Regions from separate parts of the Nicoliella spurrieriana genome, predicted to be linked through region 1. Evidence: riboswitches for the same ligand, from Rfam matches in the RefSeq annotation. Region 1 holds a riboswitch; each other region holds the start of a gene.
What was found. Region 1 has a riboswitch for thiamine pyrophosphate ahead of MOO44_RS05025 (ECF transporter S component). Riboswitches for the same ligand answer to the same signal wherever they lie in the genome.
Positions count from the first base shown of each region.

Region 2: linked by a shared signal. The riboswitch ahead of tenA (thiaminase II) and the one ahead of MOO44_RS05025 (ECF transporter S component) in region 1 are both predicted to bind thiamine pyrophosphate.
Region 3: linked by a shared signal. The riboswitch ahead of thiW (energy coupling factor transporter S component ThiW) and the one ahead of MOO44_RS05025 (ECF transporter S component) in region 1 are both predicted to bind thiamine pyrophosphate.

Region 1 is NZ_CP093361.1:906,752-913,668, forward strand. It holds gene MOO44_RS05005 (hypothetical protein) at 1-1,044, shown strand, start outside; gene MOO44_RS05010 (LBP_cg2779 family protein) at 1,073-1,279, opposite strand; gene MOO44_RS05015 (energy-coupling factor transporter transmembrane component T family protein) at 1,355-2,002, opposite strand; gene MOO44_RS05020 (ABC transporter ATP-binding protein) at 1,999-3,429, opposite strand; gene MOO44_RS05025 (ECF transporter S component) at 3,516-4,073, opposite strand; TPP riboswitch at 4,174-4,263, opposite strand; gene MOO44_RS05030 (serine hydrolase) at 4,439-5,458, shown strand; gene MOO44_RS05035 (HAD hydrolase family protein) at 5,555-6,289, shown strand; gene MOO44_RS05040 (LVIS_2131 family protein) at 6,371-6,917, shown strand, end outside.
Region 2 is NZ_CP093360.1:263,817-270,733, reverse strand. It holds gene thiE (thiamine phosphate synthase) at 1-205, opposite strand, end outside; gene thiD (bifunctional hydroxymethylpyrimidine kinase/phosphomethylpyrimidine kinase) at 192-1,004, opposite strand; gene tenA (thiaminase II) at 1,001-1,708, opposite strand; TPP riboswitch at 1,799-1,890, opposite strand; gene MOO44_RS01325 (carbon-nitrogen hydrolase family protein) at 2,037-2,846, shown strand; gene MOO44_RS01320 (hypothetical protein) at 2,894-3,079, opposite strand; gene MOO44_RS01315 (ROK family protein) at 3,391-4,257, opposite strand; gene aroB (3-dehydroquinate synthase) at 4,263-5,324, opposite strand; gene aroF (3-deoxy-7-phosphoheptulonate synthase) at 5,327-6,313, opposite strand; gene MOO44_RS01300 (hypothetical protein) at 6,726-6,917, opposite strand, start outside.
Region 3 is NZ_CP093360.1:17,130-24,046, forward strand. It holds gene MOO44_RS00095 (carbohydrate ABC transporter permease) at 1-610, opposite strand, end outside; gene MOO44_RS00100 (carbohydrate ABC transporter permease) at 610-1,554, opposite strand; gene MOO44_RS00105 (ABC transporter ATP-binding protein) at 1,547-2,632, opposite strand; gene thiW (energy coupling factor transporter S component ThiW) at 2,855-3,367, opposite strand; TPP riboswitch at 3,454-3,543, opposite strand; gene MOO44_RS00115 (deoxynucleoside kinase) at 3,602-4,231, opposite strand; gene MOO44_RS00120 (acetyl-CoA carboxylase) at 4,257-4,571, opposite strand; gene MOO44_RS00125 (M20/M25/M40 family metallo-hydrolase) at 4,602-5,846, opposite strand; gene MOO44_RS00130 (MFS transporter) at 6,106-6,917, opposite strand, start outside.

The DNA of each region.
Region 1 (6,917 bases):
CCGGATGGGATGGTTTATTTAGACCTGATGGTCGTCTACGATGTGGAAGTGGATAATAGCCAGGATCTACAGCTTATGAAGCGCCGGATGGATATTGCTAAGCACTACCATTTTAAAGAAATTGCTGAAACGAACCTGATGCCGATTAACAAATTGGCAAACATTCGCTTGGAAATTTTGGGCCGTTCCTACGTAGAGGGGCAGATGGTCATGGTGACCGTTGAACAACCCCATGGAGTGCCACAGAGTTACAAGGGACTTGTAAATCAGGTCGTCAGTAGCGAAGCGGTTGAATTAATAACGGTGGATAAGACTGATTTTAGTAGTCACCACAAAACTACGATTCAAATTGCCGAAATTACGACGATTGAATTTCTGGGGAAGGAACTAACAATGCTGACCAAGAATCGGCAGTTATTGTTTGGTGATTCCGTCGACCAGGTCGAAGTAGCTGGCGATGATCCGCACATTTTGGACCTGTTTGCCGATTCTAAGGCCACCCACCGGTTATTCGAAATTGAATCGGCTGCGAATAATGGGTATTACTACATTGGCTACGTCGTCAATTATAATTACGAGTACGTCATCTTTAACCTGGTCACGATGAGTGGGCAGTTTGGTGGCTACGTGTTGATGAGAAACACCATGGTCGCACGCTTGTTTATCGATTCCGATTACCTGCGGTTGATTAAGCGCTTTAATCAAGAGAACCGGCAGGCGGATACGTTCTTAGAGCCGGTCTTAAATGATGAACGTGAATTTGATATGGGCGCGGACGTATTAGATGCGTTATTGGAACAGGCCATTAACCTCCATCAATTAGTGCGGATTGCTTCCCGGAATGCCGAGGGGCAATTAGGGTATCCGGTCGATATGACTCCGATTACCAAGCAAGTCCATTTCCAACCCGTTGATCTTGACTATACCGAATTAGATGCTAAACAAGCGGTGGCGTTCAATGATATCGGTGAGTTAGCATTTGGCTATCTCGAGGCCTTTTTGGTCGATGATGGACTGAACTTTGCTAAAAATCAAAATCATTAATAAAAAAACCAGCCCAATGGCTGGTTTTTTACTTAGTAAAATTATCTTGATTGTTTTCAATGAAGTTTTCAATTAACTCTTTTTCTTCGTTGGTGGGTTGCTTTTCCATCGACTTGATGTCGTGAAGCCGTTCAACGCTAATGTGGAGATTGAAAGCTAACTGGGTATCTGGCCAAGCCGTGTCCTTTTGGAAATCAATAATTTCCTTTGAAATGGTACTAATTCCATTAGTCATAATCTGCCTCCTGAAGTGGTTGATTAACTTAATTATATTATAACCAGGCCTGAATTAAAAGGTCCATGCCTGATTTCAGAATATAAAGATCGGGACCTGCACCAAAATTAACCAAAGGGCGCAACTTGCAAAATCGGTCCATTTGACGGCCGTTTTGACCACGTGGGTCCGCGGGGCGTCCTCAACAAAGCCGTGTGAAATCATGGCCTGAGAGAGGTCACTTGACCAGTTGATGGCTGCTAAGATGGCCTTGAAATATAACTTAGGCGACCACAATTGCATTGTGACCCCCCGCATTAAGGCGGCATGGCGAATCGTTTGGACCTCGATGATAATCCGTGGGACCAGGTTGAACGCCGTCAAGACCCCGTATGCAAATTTGGATGGTAATTTAAAATTTTGTTCGAGGGTGAATGCCAGGTCCTTGATGTTGGTAGTCATGGTAAATGTGGCTCCCAACCAGATATAGGTAAATAACCGGGTAAAAAGGACCCACCCAATTTCTGGGCCCTGGGTTCCATAGAAGACCTGTGAGACCAACAGTCCGGTGGCTGGAATGATGGGGTATAAAAACAGGTACAGTAATGATTTGAATGCGACCCGTTTGAGTAATAAATAAGTAAGACAGACCGCGATGATGCACAGGTTGACTGGAATGTTTTGGACGAATGAAATTTCGATCCCAATGATAATGGTCATTAATAATTTGATTGCTGGGTTCATAGTAGGGCCCCCCGATACGTTAGTTGTTGATTTTTAAATTCAACGTGGTAGTCAAATAGGGTTTCTAAGCCGCTCAACTGATGACTGATAATGATGATGGTCTGGTGAAAGCGTTGGCTAGCCGTTTGTAACATTTGGACGATGACTGCTAATGAATTGATATCGAGGCCCTTGAACGGTTCGTCCATTAATAAGACATCGGTCCCCATGATCAACATTTCAATAATTTGGAGCTTCTTTTTTTGCCCCTCGCTAAGCGTGTAGACCACCTGTTGTTCGTGCCCGTCAAGGTGTAAGGCCGTTAGCATTGCGTTGATATCATCTTGCGTGTAATGATGGTTACTTGCGTTTTTAACCGATAGGGCGAGCTCTTCTTCCATCGTAATGTCAATAAATTGCATTTCAGCATCTTGAAAAACGAGGGCAACGTTGGCAAGGTACTTTTTCTTACGGAGCTTTTGAATATCTTGACCGTGGTATGCAATTAATCCCTGGTATTTAAATAAGCGGGTCATTGCTTTGAACAGCGTTGACTTTCCAATCCCGTTCTCACCGGTAATCAGGGTCACCCGATGGGCGTAAAATTGAAATTGAGGGGCCCTTAGTAACGTGGCTTGCCCCTGCTTTATTTCACAGTCGGTTAAGTTCAATGCAGCCTGCTCATTTGGGGTCGGCAGTGCTAATTTGACCGCCTTTAAATCAGCATGATCGAACGGGACCAATAGTTGCTCGACCTGGGCATTAGTTAACTTTTGAATTTGGTACTGGTGGGCTTCTAAGTAAAAGAAGTCATCAACGACGTCTTGGTACCCGGACAGGTCATGATCAACTAAAATAATCGTTTTGCCCCGTTGGTCGCGTAACCGGACTAACTGGTGCAATAGATCGGCTCGTGAAGTGCGGTCCAAGCTGGCGAACGGTTCATCCAACAAGATGACATCCGAATCCATTGCGATGATGATGGCAAGGGCCACCTTTTGTTTTTCACCACCGGAGAGCGCGTTAAGGTGTCGGTGCTTTAATTTTTGAATGTTAACAAATTGAAGGGCGGCATCAATCCGTTCTGGGATTACTTCCGGATCGACTTGCCGGTTTTCGAGAGCAAATTGGAGTTCGTCGTTGACGGTGGTCATCGTAAATTGTTGGTTCGGATTTTGAAACATCATTGAAACGACGCCACTTAAAGCGGTCGGCTGAATCTCAGCTAATGGCTTCGGACCGATCTTAATCGTACCGGTGTACTCACCATTGGCAAATTCAGGATAGAGTCCCGCAATTGATTTTAAAAGGGTTGACTTACCGGTTCCAGACGGTCCGGCAATCAGGCTGATGTGCGCATCCGTAAAGGTTAGGTTGACGTCGGCTAAGACGGGGTGGGCACTATTTTGGTAGGTGAACGTAAAATGACTGACGGTAACGGCTGCCATTAATAACTTCCTCTCTATTAGTTAAAAATAAAGCACTTATCAGCAAGGCTCCATAAGTGCTTTATCCCTATTTAGTCATTTGATGATTATGCTGTAATTGCGTGGCTACGCTTCAACAACTTGGTGATGGCCATTGAAACGGGGTCACTGAAGACCCAGACCGAAATGAAGCGAATGATGAACAAGATAATGACCATCCCGATGCCATAGGCATTGTAACCGTTTCTGAACCAATCCCAGATAAACGTGATGATGGTGGTAAACAGACTCCCTAAGAACAATTGGAAGTGGCCGTACTTTTTGTAGCCGGTCACGGCAAACCCTAATTCGGCCCCGGCCCCTTGAATTAATCCGGAAACCACGTTCATGACGCCCCATTGGTCACCGAGGAACATTTCAACGACTGCCCCGGCCACTTCTGAGAAGATTGCGACCCCGGGCATCTTAAAGATGGCCCCGGCAAGCGGTCCAGCAACGATCCAAAGTCCCAATGAAATATCATTGGCGGCCGGTGCTAACCCGATTGGGGTTAAAATTAAGGTGAGGGCGTTATAGATAAAACTGGTCAACCAGAAGATGACCCCACACACGATGGCAATTAATGCAATTAAAATAATGTTTCTAAGACTCCATTTTTTGGACATGGAAAATCCTTCCTTTCAAATAAAATAGATAAATGATCATGGTTAAATAGATAGAAAAAGGGGCCCTCAAAACGAGGGTCCCCCTAGATATGTACACCATTGATCAATGAAAACGTTTTCCTCCACCAGTACTAACTGGATCAGGTTCAATGGGTATTATCTCAGCCGAATAGCACCCCAAACATCTCTATATCTATTTAACTTGATTAGTGTAACGTAATCTAAAATGAAATGCAAGGTCAAATGTTACAAACGAAATGCTTAGATAACACTTAGTTTACATTTGCCATAAATGAATTGTTAATCATTTGCTAAGATGTTAAGTTAATACTATGATTTCCGTAATAAAAAGAAGGGTTGATAAAATGAATTTAAAAAAGAATCTGACGAAACTGGTGATTGTAATGACCACCACCGCTGGAGTGGGGTTGGCGCCAGCCGTGAATTCGTTCTTTGGAACGGTATCCCCCCAGACGTTTAGTGCCAGTGCCGCATACAATTATAATTACGATTATGATGATGGGGCTTCCGGGATTACCACGAACAACATTGTTCCTGGTAATTATAAAATGAAGCATGCCGCCGCTGCAATGGCAATCGATGCGACTAACGGGCAGGTAATTTACGCTAAGAATGCGAATAAAAAAATGAAGGTGGCATCGATAGCGAAGTTGATGACCCTCTACCTAGTGGTCAGAAAGGCCCAGGAGACGAACGGCTGGAACCAAGTCGTTGATACCTCAAATGCCGGACTCCGTTCGATGAGTTATAACAATAATATCGGTGGGGGCTTTAAGTTCGTTGCCGGCCGGAAATACACCGTAAGGCAATTGTACCGGGCAACGCTAATTGAATCATCAAACAATGCTGCGATTGCACTGGGCCAATGGGTCGCTGGTTCGAACGGCAATTTTATTGATATGATGAATAAACAGGCCCAAGCATGGGACCTGAATGCGACCTTTAACTCCGCATCCGGCTTAGAAAATAACGATTTAGTTCACTATGGCTATAAGTATACCGGCGGGGCTACTGCCGGGAACATGGTAAGTGCCAAGGCGCTTGCTGTAATTGCCCAACACCTCTTGACCTATTATCCACAGGTAGTCAATGATGCGAAGCTGGGCACGGCTAAGGTAGCTGGACAAAACCTCTATAATTATAATAATTTATTGAAGGGGCGGACGTTCTATGATCCTAAATTATACGTCGATGGGCTAAAGACCGGATATACCCCTGCTGCTGGACTATGCTTTGTCGGGACCGGCCAACTACCTGGGAAGCACCGAATCATCACGGTTACGATCAATGACCCATACGAATTTAGTGATCAACGCGACTTAATGCGCTATATTTACAAGAATTCATCCATTTATAATGAATAATCATTGGACAGCAAGCTAGTTGCAAAAATGATATAATGATACCAAACCAAACTCACGACTTTAATCGTGGGTTTTTATTTTGAGGGGATGAATTGGATGAAGAAGTTACTCTTAGCTGACCTGGACCACGGGTTTTTGTCCGCAACGGACCAGCTTGATAAATCACGATTGAATCAGCAATTAGCAGCACTCGCCACCCAAGGAGTGCAGATGGGCTTTATGACGGTGTTGCCGTATGCCAAATTGATTCAAATTTTGCGGGGAATTCAGGCTCCGGTAACCCTGATTTGTGAAGGGGGTGCCCAAACGGTGAACGACCGGGTCGTGACCGGGGACATCCCCATTGATTATGACACTTGGACGGATGCGTTACAGTGGTTGCAGGGCCAGCGCGATTTTAACACCGCCTACGTCGTGCTTTCCGGAAAAATGAATGCCTATACCGATGCTCACGATGACAATTCAGCTGCACAAGCGTTCAGTCAAATTTACCCATCGCTTTATCAGATGAGTGATTTAACCCTCGTTGGTGATACGGTGTATCAAATGAGTCTTTACTTTGCTAATGGCGACTTACAAACGCTAGCGCAGACCTTTAACAGTCATTTTAACGGGCGCTTAGTGGCGGTTGCATCCGAGCATTTGCTTTGGATTACCGCATTTGAGGCATCCTATGCTAATGCAATCGACCAGTTGAGCACTGAATTAGAACTCCCCGACCAAGCGGTAGTGATGCTTACCCAGCAAGCAGGCACCGACCCCATCGATGCCATCATGGGAACCGAGCCGGTTGATGGATACGATGCGATTGATCAGTGGCTATCCAAATAGCAAAATTTGTTATCTGTTGATTAACCAGGTACAATAGGGCAAGAGGTCAGTTGTATTATTTTATTTTAAAGGAGCTTGCTTATGGCATCAGCCTGGAATTTGATTGGGCTTTTAATGTGGATTGTAATCTTAATCGATTTGATTTGGATGATCATCTCCATTAAAAAGCGAAACCGACGGGCTTTGTTAAATCAAGATGGTAAATCGAAACAGCATCATTTGATGATTTTAATTGGGCAGGGAACGTTTTTGTTAGTTGCACTCGTTTTGATGGGCAGCGTCTATTTGAACCCAAGTAGAGCTGTCAGTAACGTTTCAATTATGAAAAATTATAAGCCGATCGTGTTGGACACGAACGGGCGCCAGTCATACTACGTGAACGTTTACGATTCTAAGAATCGCTTAGCAAAGCATGATTATACCTACCTGACAAAGGGAGAACGGTATCGAGTTCCCAGCAACGAGTCGATCATCGTTGCTGGAAATGACAAAGTGGCGTACCCAATGGAAACCTATCATTCCAATTTCAATCGAATGAAATCGTTAGATCAAAAGTACCAAAAAGCTTGGATCGAAACCATTAATGCAAAGTATAGACCAGGCTTAGTCAATGGCTTGGGGATGCGAG
Region 2 (6,917 bases), on a different replicon from region 1:
GAGTAATTTCACGCACTTGCTTTCCTAACGCTAATCGCTCCGTCCCGCTCAGGGCGCTATGATCTTTTTCCCGATATTGAAACATCGTAATGCCGCTTTGGCAGGCAATCGTTAGTTGTTGAATGAACCGTTTTCGATCACCATGAATGTTTTGGGTCCCACCGATAAAATAAACTTTCAACATTTCCGGATTAAATTTTAACATTTGAATTTTCAGCTCCCCAGTGATTTAAAGGTCCGTGACCCTGTCCAACGTGAATTTCGTGTTGTAAAATTTCATTCATAAATTGCTTAGCAGTTTGAATTGCCATTTTAACCGAGTGCCCCTTAGCTAATTCTGCCACCATGACCGATGATAGGGTGTCGCCAGTCCCGTGTTTCCGCTTGGAATCAACGTGTTGACCACTCATCCAAAAATCACTTCCATCAGCTAATAGGACATAGTCATCATTCTTAGGTCCATTACTATGGCCACCCTTCAAAACAACGTTCTTAGCTCCCAATTGTTGAATTTCTTTTGCGGCGCGTTTGGTCGATTCACGGTCCGTAATCGAATGTTTAACGATGGTTTCTGCTTCTGGTAAGTTTGGGGTGATAATATCAGCAAGGGGGATTAACTCTGTGATCACGGTATCAATTGCATCATCGGTCAATAACTTAGCACCCCCCTTAGCAACCATCACTGGATCAACCACTAAGTTCTCTAGTGAATACCGTTGAATATTTTGTGCTACATTGTGAACGTGTTCAGCATCGAATAGGGCGCCAGTTTTGGCTGCTTTGATCACAAAGTCATCTGCAATTGATTTAAATTGGGCATCGACCATCTCAAGGGGCAGTGGCAAGACCCGTTGAACATCAATTGTGTTTTGGGCGGTCACGCCCACCACCACACTGGTGCTAAAAACATGACAGGCCTGCATGGTCTTAATATCTGCCATCATTCCAGCCCCACCACCGGAGTCAGTGCCCGCAATCGTCAATGCTTCTGGATATTCATTCATGATTTAAAATCCTCCTTCGCATGGTCCAACGTTGCTTTAAATTGCCAATCCTGTTGATAAAATGCATGTTCCCAAAACTGCCATTCTAATTCGCAGCTTTTTAAGAAGTATTGACTAGCCGTTGCTAGTTCTTCGTTCGAGGCCTGCTTTGCAAAACGATCCACAAAGGCAAACACAGTATCGCTCATTGATTTATCATTATCATCACTAGCGTAGAACATGATCCAATCATAGAATGGATTATCTTTAGTTGCGGCCCCCTGCGCCACTAGATGATCAGCAATTTCTGTGTATGTCCACGGACATGGTTGGAAAGCTGCTAAAATATTTAATAGTGATCCGGTCTCGCCTGCTCGATGCATGTGTGACTCATACAAATACGCCTTTGGAGCAGGGGTGGCGTGTTGTTGATCTTCATAGTTAATTCTCGCAATGTTACAAAAAATGTGGTGCGGATGAATTTCACTATTTAAAATAAAACTAATTTGATCATTAAAGAAGCCCATTAATTCACGATCATTCGATTTGGCAATTGCATTCCCATAAATTTTGATAAATTCATTCAAGTATTGGAAATCTTGTTGAACGTAAAATTGTAACGCTGCTGGTGCAACGTTCCCGTTTGCAATTCCTTGAATGAAGGGATGTTCTAAAATCCCGCTTAAAATTGGTTGGGCCTGTTGCTTTAATTGATCTGAAAACATTGATAAATTCCTCCAAATTAATAACCACCACGGGAAATAAAATAAGGGCGCTTTCTAAATTGTTATAGAAAGCGCCCATTTCGTCGATTTTATTTCGAATCAGCCACGTTCCTACGCTAGAATTATCTAGATTCAGGTTCAATGGGTATTTTCTCAGCCAGATGGCACCCCAGTGGACAGTTAGATTATTTAATTACAAAGCTAATATACCATATCTATTATTCAGTGTCCATGCACAAATTGCATCCTTAACTAATGATTCAGAATTGACATTCAAATTAGATTAGATTAGAATTCAATTAAAATAATTTATAGATTGGGTGATGGGATGACTTACAAAATTGCATTAGCGCAAGCTTATTCAGATGTAGAACAAACGGTAAACCAAAAGAAGCTGACCGAGGTTGTTAAAGAGGCTGCGGCCCACGGGGCAGCATTGGTGGTATTTCCAGAAATGTTTATGAGTACCACTGCAATCGATGCGACCCTAGCTGAAATCAATCAACATGCTGAATCCCTTTCCGGCCCCTTCGTTGATAATGCGAAGCAGGCCGCAGCTGATAATCAGGTCTGGATCATCTTTGGAATGCGTGAACAAAATGATGACCCTAATGATCAACGGGTCTATAACACCATCGTGATTATTAATGACCAGGGGGATGTGGTCACGACCTATCATAAAACCCATTTATACGATGCGTTCGGGACTAAGGAATCCGATCAAATCAAGCCTGGCGATAAACTATTTGAACCGATTCAAACGCCATTTGGTAAAATTGGGTTATTTGTATGCTATGAACTTCGTTTCCCAGAGGTGGCTAGGTATCAAGCAGTCCACGGTGCCGATGTAATTATCATCCCAACCTCTTGGTACCGGGGCCCACTAAAGGAATATCACTGGACATCATTATTAAAGGCCCGCGCAATTGAAAATACGACTTTCATCGTGGGGTGTGATAAGCCTACTTCTGACGCTCGCGTCGGTTTAAGTCAGGTCGTCGACCCGATGGGGGTGGTTACTAACCAAGCAGGGAGTGACGAATGCATCCTATATGCTGATATTGATTTAGACCAAGTTGCTAAGGTGCGTGCAAAATTACCCTCAGCAGCACAACGGATGCCAGAATTATATGACTAATTAAAGCTAAACAGCAGTTTCGCACAAATATGCGGAACTGCTGTTTTTTATTGCTGGTTATTATTATAAAATGCACCCAGTAATCCCAGAAGGACTAAAATGATGGCACCCCAGAAAAAGACCCGCAACATAAAAATAATCGCTGCGATTAATAAAAGCCACCAAAGCCAACTGCTGAAGAATTTCCAAACTAGCCACAACATTAAAATCATGATCAATAGTAAAATAATCATTTCATCACCATTCCTTTTAATCAATTCATTTTAGCATAATTAGAGTCATGATGAGTAATTATTGAACCGTTGTGAATTATTTCACTAATTCTATGATTAATGTCCATTTATTGTTTTAAATTGATTTCTATATCACTATTAGTAAATAACCGTGACATAGAAACTAAATCAATCTGAAGCAAAGTATTTTACTGAGGCGCGCTCAGCCATCGACTTCGCCTAAACAGCTGGAGGATTAATCGTACTAATGAATGCAGCAAGCCTAAATAAAAAAGCATGCTAGCATGCCTTTTTTAAGATTACTTATCCGATTAATTATCTGTTGCTAAAATCAAATTACCAATCGTAGCAGAATTATTATCATGAGCACAACTAACTGATAAGTAATCTACTAGCGATTTTGCTTCAACATAGCCATTCATTAATGTCTGGTATTCACGTCTAATCATTTGGATCAAATCATCGTTAATGACGCTGCCACCAAAAACAATTTTATCCGGATGAATCATTAGGGTCGTTGTGACCGCCGCTTGCGCTAAGTAAAAAGCAATTCGTTGCCAAATCGGATCGGTATGTGGAATTCGTTCTCCCGGGGTATTAGTGCGCGCCTTAAAGGATGGTCCAGCGGCTAAGCCTTCCAGACAATCATCATGAAAGGGGCAGGTGCCATGAAAATCGCCATCCCCACTGTGGCGAACCACCTTAATGTGGCCTAGTTCGGGATGCCCATTCAATCCGAAGATGTGATCATTAATTACGATTCCGGCACCAATGCCAGTGCCGACCGTAATGTATACTAACGATTGATGTTCAATTCCGTTTTGGTGCAACAGGTATGATTCACCAAGTGCAGAACCATTTACGTCCGAAGTGATCGAAACGGGAACGGCCAACGCATCCCTAATCAACTTGAACATATTAACCCCTTGCCAACCTAGCTTCGGGGTATTCGTAATTGCTCCAAATTGATCCGAATGATGATCCAAATTAAGCGGACCGAAACTGGCAATGCTGACGGATGCTAATTCCGGAAACTGGCTGAAGTAGTTAATGACCTGACTAAGTGTAACTTCAGGAGTTGTGGTTTCAATTCTGGTTTGGTTAATAATCTTTAAACGTTCATCACCAACGGAGCAAATGAACTTAGTTCCACCGGCTTCAATGCTTCCTAGTAGCATTATCATCAACTCTTTTCATTTAATAAGCGCTGTAAATCAGCAATCGATACCCGTTTAATGACCGGTTCACCAATTTGCTTTAGGTAAATAATGTTTAGGTATCCGTTATGGTTCTTTTTATCATTTTTAATTTTTTCGATTAACTCTGGTGAATCAAGGAGTGTTGAATCAACTGGCAGACCAACTGCACCCAACCGATCGATCAATTGCTCAACCACATGGCTATCTTTGGGAGCAAATAGTTGATTCATTTTCACTAGTCCAATGCTGACCGCCTCACCATGACGGAGCTTCCCGTTACTAAGGGCTTCGACCCCGTGACCAATCGTATGCCCTAGGTTAAGGAGTTGGCGATTGCCAGCTTCTTTTTCATCTTCCATGACTACCTGGGCCTTAAAAGCCACCGAGTAGCGAATTAAGTCTTCTGCGTGTTCTAATATATCGGCAACTGAATTTAACTGCGTGATCAATTGCCAAAACTGGCCCCCAACTAGTGCTGAACACTTTAAAACTTCACCATACCCCTCGACGACATCCCTAACCTCCAAGGTATTCAGGGTATCAGGGTCGATAATCACTAAGTTCGGTTGATGAAAACTACCCACAATGTTTTTAATATCAGCCAAGTCAACGGCCGTTTTGCCACCAACGGAACTATCAACTTGAGCTAGAAATGAAGTGGGAATTTGAATCAAATCAATTCCGCGCATGTAAGTGGCAGCAACAAAGCCAGCTAAGTCACCCACGACACCTCCACCGAGCGCGATTACTGCATCGCTACGGTTAAAGTGTTCATGGGCCATCTTGGTCTCAATTTGCGCTAAGTTGGTTAATGACTTTGATTGTTCACCGTGGGGGACCGTGACTGTATGCACCTGAAAGCCATTTTGCTTCAATTGATCCTCCACCAATGATAGGTAGATGGGTCCGACATTATCATCAGTGACAACTTCGATTTTCCGTGGTTGCCAGACTGATTTGACTAGGGTGCCCACCTTTTCAAGATTGCCTCGTTCGATTTCAATTTGATATTGATCATTGGTCGTCTTCATATTAATGTTAGTCATTATTATTCCCCCAAAAGGTGATGAATTTGTTGAGCTTTCGCAAAGGTGGTCTTTAGTTCAGCAGGCGATAGTGCTTGTGGACCATCTGAAAGGGCGTGTGCAGGATCGTCATGGATTTCAATAATTAACCCATCTGCGCCAGCGGCCGTTCCGGCTAATGCTTCCGGAGTCACAAAATCAACATGCCCAGCTGCATGGCTAGGATCAACAATGACTGGGTAGGGGGTTAGTTTATGGAGCACTGGGACCGCTCCTACGTCTAACGTGTTACGGGTGTATTTATTATCAAAAGTCCGAATGCCCCGTTCAGTCAAAATAATATTATGATTACCGCCAGCAGCGATGTATTCAGCAGCGTTTAAAACATCATCAATCGTAGCTGATAACCCTCGTTTTAACATGACCGGTTTATTAGTCTTCCCAACGGCCTTGAGCAGCGAGAAGTTTTGCATGTTCCGAGCACCAATTTGGAAAATATCGGTGTATTGTTCGATCATTGCCAAGTGTTCCTCATCCATGATTTCAGTCACTACATCCATTTCGAACTGATCAGCAGCTGCGCGCAAAAATTTCAAGCCGTCCTCGCCCAGTCCTTGGAATGAGTAGGGGGATGTCCGGGGTTTAAATGCACCACCACGTAGGACAGTTGCACCAGCAGCCTTAGCTGCCGCTGCCATTTTTAAAACATGCTCCTTTGATTCGACCGAGCATGGGCCCGCCATTAGCGAAAATGAATGGTCGCTAATTGTCGTATGCGGCGTTTGAATGGTAATGGTTTCTGGATGAAAGAGCCGACTGCTCTGAATTGCCTTGGGATGGTCGGTAATGATTTCAACGGCAGCAGCTTGTTCATCATCAGTTAAGTCATCGATGGTAATGCCAGTAATTGCAACTCGTTCATTATGGGTAAAGACATCCGTTTTACCTGCGAATCGATCTACAACTTGTTGAAGCATGGGGTCTTGGTTTGAATTAAATACAATAATCATAGTTATTATCTCCATTTCTAAAATAAAAAATCAATGCAATTAAAAAAGCTCCTGTAATGGGAATACCACTACAGGAGCTTCCGATATAAACCGGTCCGCAATGGTATAACCATGTGCGTGACCGAAGTGACATGCTCGCTATTGGCCCACACAAAATGGAGTCATTCTCCATCCTGTGTGGACGAAGAATCACTTACCAATAGCTATAAAAGAGAACCGTCATTCTATCTTTTAACATGTCAATTACCTCCGTAAAATTAATTTATGGTTAGAATGATAAACTAATTTATTATAAATGTCAATTATTTTTTAATCTTATTTTGATAAATGACTTTCATTGATCATTTTAAGCACTTTATAACAATTCCTTATCCCTAATCCCTAGCCGATACTTAACATTTCAAAAGGGGGCTCATTGATTATTTAGTAAACGGATAACATTTAATACATCCTGTCGATTAACTAAGCGATGGAATTGATAATTATAAAACATTGGTTGGTATTGATTGATTAGATCAATATCGTTTTGGTTCGCTGTTGACTGTACAATGTCACAAGCATCTCCGATTCCCTGGATGTCAGGGAATTGAGCTGCACTCATAAT
Region 3 (6,917 bases), on a different replicon from region 1:
GGGTTAATAGTGTAATTTTGGAGTATGGCAATGCTACGTGCCAGTAATATTGAAAATGTGATAATCCTTCAATATCAGATTCTTCCTTTAAGTCCTTTGGCATTTGCAAAAAAGCTTGTCTTAACATGAAAGTTCCAAAGGCTGAAGTTAAAAATGGAATCACCATTACAGAATAAGTATTCAGGAGGTTCATGGATTTAACGGTCATGAAGTTAGGGATTACTTCAGCTTCAAATGGTAACATCATCGTCGCTAAAAATAAGTAGAAAATAACGTTCCGGCCCTTAAACTTCAAAAAGACAAATGCATATGCTGCTAGCGAGCAGAAGAATACTTCACCAATCGTTCTTAAAATTGAAACTACAAAGCTGTTGAATAGGTATCCGAGTACTGGCGTTGTTTTAATTGCAGCCACATAGTTATCGATGGTCAATGATCCAGATAATGACCCCTTAGCGATGCTATTAGTTGGTAAAAAGCTGGTCCAAAGACCAAATAAAAATGGTCCCATTACGATTAACGCTAAAATAATTAATCCGCCATATTGCAGAATGCTGCTCACATTTATTTTTGATTTACTAGTGACCTGTGTATTTTTTGCAATGTCCATTAGTAATTCACCCGCTTTTCCAAAACTTTAAATTGAATGATGGTCATAATCGCAATAATAATCGTTAAAATGATGGATTCAGTACTAGCTTGACTATAGTTCCCATTTAAAAACGCATCTTGATAAATTCGATAAACTAATAAATTAGTGGCGTTGTTCGGACCTCCAGCAGTCATTAAATCAATGAGCCCAAAACTCTTGAAGGCCCCAATCAAAGTAACAATGCCGACAAAAAATAATGATGGTGAAATCATGGGAATCGTAATTTTAAACAATTGATACGGCTTGGATGCCCCCTCAATATTAGCTGCATCATATAGTGATTGAGGAACTGCTTGCAGCGCCCCAAATAACACTAAAAAGGTAAAGCCCAGGTTCATCCAAACCGTTGAAACAATCACGGTAATCATTGCTAAGTGGGGATCAGTCATCCAATTTAACTGTGGTAAATGCAATAATCCAGCCATTTGATTCAATAATCCACTAGTTGGATTGAAAACAAATAGGAAGAAAATGGCTGAAACGGACACCGAAACCCCCATCGTTGAGGAAAAGATGGTTCTAAAGAACTGAATGCCCCTTAATTTTTGGTTGGCAAAAACCGCTAATGCTAACCCCATCACGATTGTTAATACCATCACTCCAATCACGTAAACAAATGTGGATGCCAGACTTGATAAAAATGATCCTGATTTCAAAATTGAAATATAGTTATTCAGGCCCACAAAAACAGTGGTTTGCCCAAAATTATTAGTAAGAAAGAAACTCATATACAGGGTCTTTAACATCGGATAAAACACAAACACACTTAACAATAAAAGGGATGGTCCCAAAAATAAAATGGCATATAGGGTATCACTGTGGCGCTTTGATTTACCATGCGCATCCTCGGTGGTTAACACCTTAGAATCGTTTAATTGATTTTCCTCAAATGACTTAAGCATTTACAAGGGCCCCCTTATTCACGCTAACTAGACTACGGTCATCAGAATCGAAAATAAAGTATTCATCTGCACCTTCAATTTGAATAAATTGTTGCGGTCGGATATCCACCTGACCGTTTAACACAACTCTAATTTCTTGTTGATTGTTCAAAATAGCTTCGACCATTGTCCGATCACCTAATTGAGAAACGTTAACTACTTGAGCATTTCCATTATTAACATCACTTTTGATTTGGACTTGATTAGGGCGCACCCCAATTTTATAATTATGTCCATCAATCAACGAGCTATCGGTTTCCATAATGAAATCATCATTTACTTTTAACCGCCCATTTTCAAACACCGCACTAATTAAATTAATTTGTGGAGTGCCAAAAAAAGATGCCACAAATTCATTTCTTGGATGTTGGTAAACCCCCAATGGAGTATCAATTTGTTGAACATGGTGATTGTTTAAAACCATTACATGATCTGCCATTGTCATTGCTTCTACTTGATCATGGGTAACATAAATAACAGTTAACCCTAGTTTACGTTGTAACTCCTTAAGCTCAATTCTCATCTTAGCCCTTAGTTGAGCATCCAGATTGGATAATGGTTCATCCATTAAACAAATTTTTGATTCATTAGCAATTGCTCTTGCTAAGGCCACCCGTTGTCTTTGACCACCAGATAGATCCTTTGGCTTTCGATCCTTATAATCAGTTAAATTCACTAAGGCCAGTGCCCTTGTTACCCGCTCTTTAATCATTTCCTTAGGTTGTTTACGGGCTTTAAGGCCAAATGCAACGTTATCAAATACCGATAAAAATGGATATAATGCATAACTTTGAAATACCATTGATAATTTACGTTCCTGTGGCGCTAAATCATTTGCCACATTTTCGTTTAAGTATAGTTTCCCTGAAGTAATTGGGATAATTCCAGCAATCATTCTAAGGAGGGTACTCTTCCCACAACCAGATGGCCCGACAATTGCAAAAAATTCATTATCCTCAATGTGGGCTGAAACATTCTCTAATACCGGGGTATCGGAACCTTCATATTTTTTAACCAAATGCTTTAATTGAATTGACAATCTTCTCACCTATCCTTATGGAATTAGAATTATTAGTCGCAAACTTTTCTTAACAATTTAAAGAATATCATTTGAATTTATTAAACCTGTAAAGCAAACGTATTTTTTATGTAAAAATAATTCCTTAAAAAGCCCATTTTAAAGCGATTATGTAAATTTAATGTAAATTGAAATGCATCTATATAAAAAATGCTTTGCATTAGCAAAGCATTTTAGGTATCACTATTTAGTTAAAAAGTAGCGCTGGGCCCGTTTGAACTGATCAACTTGGGTTAACTTTAGTAATAGCAAATAAGCAATCACCGAACCAATAATAGCGCCTCCGAAGAAGCGTGGTGTAAAAACAAACCAAAATAGCTGACTATGCGTTCCGGTATATAAAACCATTACCGGATAGGATGCTAATGAACCAATTAACCCGGTTCCAATAATCTCACCAATGATTGGCATCCACACCACGCTTTTTAACCGATACAATATTCCAGCAAGCAATGCACCGAATACCGCACCGGTAAACGCTAATGGGGGGATCCCTAATAATAACATTCGCATTAAAGCACAAACGATTGCCATCACTACCGCATACGTGGGACCCATCAAAACCGCCGCAATTACGTTCATCACACTAGACATTGGGGCCATCCCCTCAATTCTAAAAATTGGTGATAATAAAAAATCTAGCGCAATCATAATTGCTAATATGACCACTCTTTGTACTTGTCCTTGCCTTCCCATTTTAAAACCTCCAGTTACTATTAACGTAATAATAATGGGGGGCATAAACTAAAAAATCTCCATCTAAAAAGACAGAGATTTAAAATGTTGATTTTAAAATTAATCCCTACCGCCAGCATTACCTGGATCAGGTTAGTGGGTATCATCTCAGCCATTCAGCACCCCATTAATATTAGATTTAATTTTCAATGCTATTTAATGATAACTGAACGGATAAGAATAGTCAAAATAGAATTATCTCACAACATGATATTCGATTTGTCTTAACACCTCAGTCATGTCATCTGGATGATTAACGAAATCATAGCGATTCCCATTAATTTTCATCTTTGGACTTTCACGATAGCTGTTATACCAACTTTGATACGCCCGCTGCAATCGTTTATAGTAATCTAGGCGCTTGGGATTATGATCGACCTGTTCAAACGCCCTTCCCCGTGCTTTAATGTGTTCCAATTGATGGTCAATATCAATGTCAATAAACACCAGTAAATCAGGTTTCTTTTTATAACTATCTTTGGGTCTTTCTTGCATCATGTTATTTAAAAGGCTCTCATAAACCTTTCGTTCGGTCTTATTAATATTGCCCAATTGATAGTTAACGTTAGTAAAGACCGCATCCTCATAAATAGATCGATCTAAAACGTTATTCGGATGCGCCTGTGCTTTTTGAATCAACTCCAAGCGTTTATTCAAAAGATAAATTTGCAGTAAAAAGCAATATTGTTTAGGATTCTGGTAGAATTTTGGCAAAATGGGGTTGCTATCCACCGGCTCCAAAATTGCATTCGTTCCCAAATGTTCTGCTAACTTTGTCGCTAGTAACGTTTTACCAGCGCCAATTGTTCCAGCCATCGTAATCATTTTACATCCCTCCCCATTCTAAAAATTAATGAAAAGAACCATTCAAAAAGCGTTTATCATTATCCGAAAATTGTCTAAAGTCAATCGGCAGCTGACAATTATGATTTAAGGCTTTTAAAATTAACCCCAGGTTCATTAAATCATAATCGTCAATTTCATGAAGTGGCACTAACCTCGTTAAAGTTAGCTTTCGACTAATCTCAATATAAAAATTGTAACAATGATCATAAACATCATTAACCACAATTAATCGATAACGCGTATTTGGAATGCGCTTAAACCAAGGGGTTAAGCGTTTAAAAATTAAGTTTGCATGCTGTGTTACTTCCTGTGCATCCATATGCTAATCAAATCACAGTCCCTTTAACCATTATTTTAAGTAATTAACGGCAATATCGAAGTATAGTTTTATAAATCGATAGTAAGAATCCAAATCAATCCATTCATTGGCCTGGTGAGCGGTATTATTACCAGGTCCCAGAACTACTAATTCTAAATTAGGATTCGCCTTTTTGTATTGTGATCCATCAGTTCCCATTGAAATTTGCATTAATGGTAAATCCAATGGTTCATGTAAATCATGCATCGCTTGTTTGCGAGCTACATTTACAATTGTAGAATTGGCCCCGCTTTTCACCGGATCACCACTAAATTCAACCGTTAGCTTTAATTGAAATCCTGGCTTTTGATTAAACTGAGCAATCAAATGCTTTAGCTGATCCACGATATTATCATTCGGTAATTGTGGAATCGTTCTAACCATTACCTCCTGGTAAGCATAATCAGGAATACTATTCACCTGTTTACCACCTACGAAGATATCAGGGGTATAAATCGTTGGTCCTAATTCTGGGTCGGTTTCAGTAAAGCCATTAAATAATTGGTGCTCAGCTACCCGATATTCAAACAACTTATCAATTGCACTAATTCCGAGCTTGGGGGTAGAACTATGCGCAGCCCGTCCAAACGCCTCGATCTTATAGATCAACGCTCCCTTATGTGCGTTTACAATAAAATGTTGATTTTTTAAATCAGAATTTGCAGCTGTCGTTACATTCTCAGCATCCGTATTATTGCCACCACTATTAAAATATGCATTAATATCCTTGGTTTGGACCCCGGTTGGTTCACCCACAATCATTGAATCTAAATCATCCACAAATCCACGGCTACTTAATAAATGGGCACCTCCCTGGGTCAGTTCCTCTGAAATCGTTGCGATGAACCGTAACGTCCCGTTTAGCTTCAGATTGGATTCAGCAAGCTCGATTATTGCAATCACTTGAGCTGCTAACCCACTTTTCATGTCAGTTGCCCCACGACCGTAAAGATTACCATCCTTAACGGTGGCGTAAAAGGGTGGTGTTTGCCAGTCATCATTGTTCCCCTGATGAACCGTATCTTCATGCCCAGCAAATGCTAATTTAGGATGGGCGCCATTGCCAATTTCAGCAATTAGATTCATCCGTCCTGGAAATTGATTAACAATTTTACTTTCAATTCCATGCTTAGCAAATAACTGCTTTAAATAGTAAGCAACTGCTCCCTCATTATCAGCCACGGTGTTAATATTGACCAAATCTTCAAAAATTGATAATTGTTCTTTTTTATCCACTTTAATCCACCCCGAAAATTAAATGATCACCATTCATAACTAGATTTAAAATGAATCCATTTTAATTAGTTAGCTAATATTTTATTACTGTAAGAATAAATGTCAATTCTAGTGCATCAAAAAAGGGTGCTAACACAATCGTTAGCACCCTTGGGGATTAAGTTAAATCAATTATTAGTATACAAAAGGAATGTAAATTTAATGTAAATAAATCGTAAAAAAAACATTATTAAGTTAACAATTAGAATCTCAATTAGCATTAATGGTTAATTTTAGTTCGTTTGACTAACAAAAAATTACAACTAGCAATAATTGCCGTTGCAATAAACACACCCCGATAACCGCCAAATAAGACTACGCTCGAACCAATCATCGGCCCCGAAACGTTTCCAGCAGCTTGAAAACTTTGATTCCAACTAAACACTTGGCTAATGCGATCCCTTGGACTATTTTTAGCTAACATTGCCTGTACCATTGGTAACAACGCGGCATCTGATATCCCCACCATCAACCGACAAATCGCCAATTCCCAAACATTCTGGGTCAAAGCAGTTGCAAAAAATACGAACGTAGCGAATAAAAGCCCAAAGGAAAGGACCTTAGTCGCACCAATTCGATCACCCAGACGGCCGAAAAGTGGTGCGACTACGATCATCGAAATTCCATTAATGGATTGAATCACCCCAGCGATCAAAGCAACCGAAGTGGAGTTAGGCATCAATTGTTTAACATACAAGCTTAAAATTGGTGAGATAGAATTATTAGTAGCCTGCACACAAAGCGTGGTCAAAAACATCGCAATAATAATCTTGGAATTAGGAATTCCTTGTAAGAAATGGGGATGCTTTGCACCCTTTTGTTTAGCAACTGGTTTGAAGTGTTCATGAACCAAGAATAAACTTAATAAAAATGCTGCAAGCATTGCTACTCCAGTCACTAAAAATGTAAATCGGTACCCAAAGCTGGTGGCGATCACTCCACCCACTAGGGGCCCCACCAACGTTCCTGAAACATTGCCAGTTGCAATCTTTCCAGAAGCTTGCCCAATATGCTCAGATGGCGTTTCAGCAG